Regions from separate parts of the Solibacillus cecembensis genome, predicted to be linked through region 1. Evidence: riboswitches for the same ligand, from Rfam matches in the RefSeq annotation. Region 1 holds a riboswitch; the other holds the start of a gene.
The links. Region 1 has a riboswitch for FMN ahead of ribE (riboflavin synthase). Riboswitches for the same ligand answer to the same signal wherever they lie in the genome.

Region 1 (2,410 bases):
ATGTTTGTCCCATGTTCATATCCCCAATGCTATATTTTTTATTTGATTAGTCGGAATTGAAATACCAACTATAAAATGATCAATATCTGCCCCATTATGCCGGGACGTAATTTTTATTTAAATGCAATGCTAATGCATCAATTGTTATAAATTTCAGGTTAAATGTTTTGGCGATTTCCCATAAATCCGGTACGCGCGCCATTGTGCCGTCCTCATTCATAATTTCACAAATCACGCCTACTTGTGCGGAACCACATAGCTTCGCCAAATCGACCGCTGCTTCCGTATGTCCTCTACGTTCTAATACGCCACCGTCTTTTGCAAGAAGTGGAAACACATGCCCGGGACTTCTAAAATCCTTAGCTCGAACGTCTTCATCTACCATTGCCAACATCGTATCCGAGCGCTCAAACGCACTAATGCCGGTTGTTGTTGTTTTATAATCAATGCTTACTGTAAATGCTGTTTGATGGACATCTGTATTTGTTTGGACCATCGGCTTTAGTTGTAGCTTGTCCGCAATACTTTGTGAAATCGGTGTACAAATTAAACCGCGCCCATATGTTGCCATAAAATTAATATTTTTCGGTGTCGCATGTTCACCTAATACTAAAAAATCTCCTTCGTTTTCGCGGTTTTCATCATCCACCACAATAATGACTTCCCCTGCTTTTAACGCCTCTAGCGCTTCCTCAATTGTATGAAACATTTCGGTTCTCCCCTTAAAATCCATGTTGTTGTAAAAAATCCGCTGAAAGATTGTTGGACTGACGTTTCGTTAAATGCTGCAAAATATACTTACCAAATAAATCGGTTTCAACATTGACGAGATCCCCTACTTTTTTCATACCGAGTACCGTTTCTTTGTACGTATGTGGAATTAATGAAACGGTTAATGAAGACGATGTGACATTAAAAATCGTTAAACTCGTACCATCTAGTGTAATGGAGCCTTTTACTAAGCAGTTTTTTAACAGTTCTTCCGGTACGTCCAAGTCAATATAAACAGCATTGGCCACTTGGCGCTTTTGAAGGATTTTAGCAACTCCATCAATATGCCCTGATACAAAATGTCCGCCAAAACGACCATTTGCAGCCATCGCACGCTCCAAATTAACCATTGAGCCGCTTTGCAATTGTTGAATGCTCGATGCTTTCACCGTTTCCGGCATAACATCTACCGTAAATGCATTGCTTGTAAAATTGGTCACCGTTAGACAAACACCATTTACCGCGATACTGTCTCCAAGTTTTACATCTTCTAACACTTTTTTCGCTTGAATGGATAATACCATTGCTTGAGGAGTTGATTTCATCTGGTGAATCGTTCCTAACTCCTCGATAATTCCTGTAAACATCATTCTCACCTCATCCTATAAAATAGAAAAAACCCCGCTAATCGCTCGGAGTTTTAATGAGAGTTATAAAAATGGCGTCGTCAAATAAACTTATTTTCATCTATTTTTGAAAAAAGTCGACCATTTTTATTTCCTTCTCCCATCCAGACTATACTGTCGGCTTTGGAATTACACCAAATCCTGCCAAAAAGGCTCGCGGGCTTAGAATTGCTTCATCACCGCCGATTGGGATTTTCACCCGACCCCGAAGGAAATACATATGAAATTGTACAGGTTTCTTTGAAAAACAAAAAAACCACATAGAAGGTGCTCTACGGGGTGATTAGAAAATTCTCATTTAGGCATCACGAAATAAGCCTCGGTGTAAACGGTAAAATTACACAAAGGGTTCATAAAACGCCTAATCCATCCTTCTCTCATCCAGACTATACTGTCGGCTTTGGAATCACACCAAATCCTGCCAAAAAGGCTCGCGGGCTTAGAATTTCTTCATCACCGCCGATTGGGACTTTCACCCGACCCCGAAGGACTATTCAACTATGACGCCCATTATAGCAAACTATTTTTATCAATGCAAAATAAGTTTTGAACCCGTTTTATTTTTTGCTCATGAAAAATGATGAGATCAAAATCCCCCCACTCGATTTCCTTTAATAATTGAAAATAGCCAAGCATACATTTGACTAAACATGAATTTAAGAAGACAAAGGTGGTTGATCAATGCAAACAGCACTTATATATATCGTATTATTGCGTATCCTTTCGGGAAGCGTAGATATTATTGCTGCATATATTATGTTTAAATTAAATGATTTAGAAAAGGCGTTTATTGTGAATTCATCACTTGCGCTAATCGGGCCTATCATTTTCATTATCACGACTGGTATAGGCTTGTCAGGGCTGAGTGATAAAATATCATTTGCAAAAATGATTTGTCTACTTAGTGGTGTGACCCTGATTTTTATTAGTTTGCGTATGAAATGATGGGACAACCATCCGTCCCTTTCCGAGCAAACAATCAGTTTTATTAGAGCATGAATTCAATATTCCTC
Region 2 (2,410 bases), on a different contig from region 1:
ACTTTTTTATCCATTGATGTCTCTCCTATGATGTTCGATTGATAATTGCTATTCTCAAAATAAATTGATTTTTCGCAACAATGTACAATATGATACCAGTCTCATCGCTTGATTACAACACTCTATTTTTATTATATTTAAAAAGTAAAAGCCAGCACCCCTATTACTGGCATGCTGACTTATACAAAATTATGCTAAAAACTGTGCGCGCTGATTTTCGATCCACACACGCATCGTGCGATAGACCATCGTCGCAATAACTAATAGTATAATTCCTTTTACTATATTAAACGGTAAAATACCTAAAATAATCGTTTCGTACATATTAAATTCAGGCATTCCTAATAAATACGTATACATTGGTAAAAACGCAAAGTAATTTAAGACAGCCATACCTAATGACATAATGAATGTGCTTATTACTAATCCCCCAATAAGCCCTTTTACTGATGGGAACTTTTTATAAATGTAATAAGCTGGGATGACAAACGAAATACCTGTTACAAAGTTGGCGATATGTCCTACCGGAATACCTTCTGGTGCGCCAGTAAAAATCCAATCTAACACGTTCTTCATCAACTCTACTAAAATACCTGCTACTGGTCCCATTGTAATCGCTGCAATTAATGCAGGGATATCACTAAAGTCAATTTGTAAAAATACTGGGAACCATGGTAATGGGAAGTTAAGTAACATCAAAACAAACGAAATACTACTCAACATACCGATTGTTACGAATGAACGTAACTTTAAACTTTTCTTGCGCATAAAAAATCTCTCCTCATTGCTGATTCATTCTGCAAGAAGAAAGGACGAATCAAAATCATTCCATGAAAAAACCCTTATGCTAATAAAGAAGCATAAGGGAGAATAGGCACACTTAAATAAAGGTCTATTCCATGTTTTTTAAAACGTAACGTAACCTAATCCTATTTCTTTGTATAAGAAAGAGAGTCTTTCTAATTACTAGAAAAACAAAATTGTGGTTACTAAAAACACGGCATTTTCATGAAATGACGACCGTACCTCCATCTTCTCCCATCCAGACTATACTGTCGGCTTTGGAATCGCACCAAATCCTGCACACAAAAAACGTGGCTCGCGGGCTCGAAAAGTTTATGTAGCGTCCTCCAAGTAAATGGTCAAAGGCTACAACTTTATATTACCGCCGGTCGGGAATTACACCCTGCCCCGAAGATGAATCAATATTAAATTTTGTTACACCTTCATTATAAGATAAAAAAAAGAATTGTAAAGCCATCTGCTTACAATTCTTTTTTTCACATTATTCAATTGTACTAAAATCATAGACAATTAAATTTGGAGCAACTGGCTTAGGTAACGGTTTTGAAAAATGAAAGCCGCCCCAATCTTGTTGCTTGATTTGTTCAAATTTCACTTCTTTATTAAAGCTAGCTGCCGTTAAAAGAATCCCTTCAATCATACGCATCGCTTGAACCGAATCATATTTGTCTAAATCCAATAGCTCATCAAAAGTAACCGTTACCGTTTTTCTCTTTACTTTTACTTGAAAGGAAACATCCGGCAAAATAGCGGTGTGATAAATATCATTGGCTTCGGTCGTCATATTTAATAATGCATCCTTTACATCGCTAAAACTCATTCGGAAATTCGGACTTAAATAGGTTGAACCATCACGCATTTGATAACTAAAATAATTATAATTCGTCTTTTTTCCTGTTAATTCAATCGGTTCACTAACTTCCCCCATGTAACTGAGCGTTATTTGTGTCCCCTCTTCATTTGTCAGCAACACTTGATCATAACTCTCACCGAACGTATCAATTAATGCGCCTTTATAATTTGACAGCGCGGCTGAACCAGCATCATACATATGGTCCTCTGGCAGCTGATGCACTAAATTATCGCCTTTTTCTGTAAAGTTACCTTTAAAGGGATGATACTCTTTAAAGCCTAAAGACTGCTCCTCAATGAACGGTGCAAACTCCTGATACAGCTGTAATTTTGTCGGTGTTTTTGTACCTAATTGACGCTCCACAATTTCAGTGGGAATTAAAAAACTAACCGGTACGCTTTCTGCATCATCGCCTACTAATCCTATCGTAAATAATGTGAATCCTTCTAGTTGTTGCTCATTAACGACCGTATGATTCGGCATGGCCATCAATTTTGGTGATAGGTCATTATTTTCCATCTCCATTGAATGACTTTCCATCATTCTAGTTGTAGCTGGCTCATGTGATGACGTATCTTCCAATTGAGCATCCTCTGCATCTAATGGCAGAGCTATTTCAGGGGCATTCCCCATAAAAGTAGAAGCTATAAAAACAAGAACAAAAAGTGAGGCAATCGATGCAATTAAAGGCTTCCAGCTCATCTTTTTCTTAACAATCACAGGCTGTTGTTCCGTATGAGAATCAAAGACTAT

Region 2: linked by a shared signal. The riboswitch ahead of ACQKIH_RS14710 (ECF transporter S component) and the one ahead of ribE (riboflavin synthase) in region 1 are both predicted to bind FMN.

The regions. Positions count from the first base shown of each region.
Region 1 covers NZ_JBNNMF010000008.1:94,185-96,594, forward strand. Annotated here, with positions in the region: gene ribH (6,7-dimethyl-8-ribityllumazine synthase) at 1-13, opposite strand, end outside; partial or broken gene ribB (3,4-dihydroxy-2-butanone-4-phosphate synthase) at 131-709, opposite strand; gene ribE (riboflavin synthase) at 723-1,358, opposite strand; FMN riboswitch at 1,486-1,614, opposite strand; FMN riboswitch at 1,763-1,891, opposite strand; gene ACQKIH_RS09120 (DUF2619 domain-containing protein) at 2,079-2,342, shown strand.
Region 2 covers NZ_JBNNMF010000016.1:62,558-64,967, forward strand. Annotated here, with positions in the region: gene brnQ (branched-chain amino acid transport system II carrier protein) at 1-14, opposite strand, end outside; gene ACQKIH_RS14710 (ECF transporter S component) at 190-768, opposite strand; FMN riboswitch at 1,027-1,203, opposite strand; gene ACQKIH_RS14715 (hypothetical protein) at 1,286-2,410, opposite strand, start outside.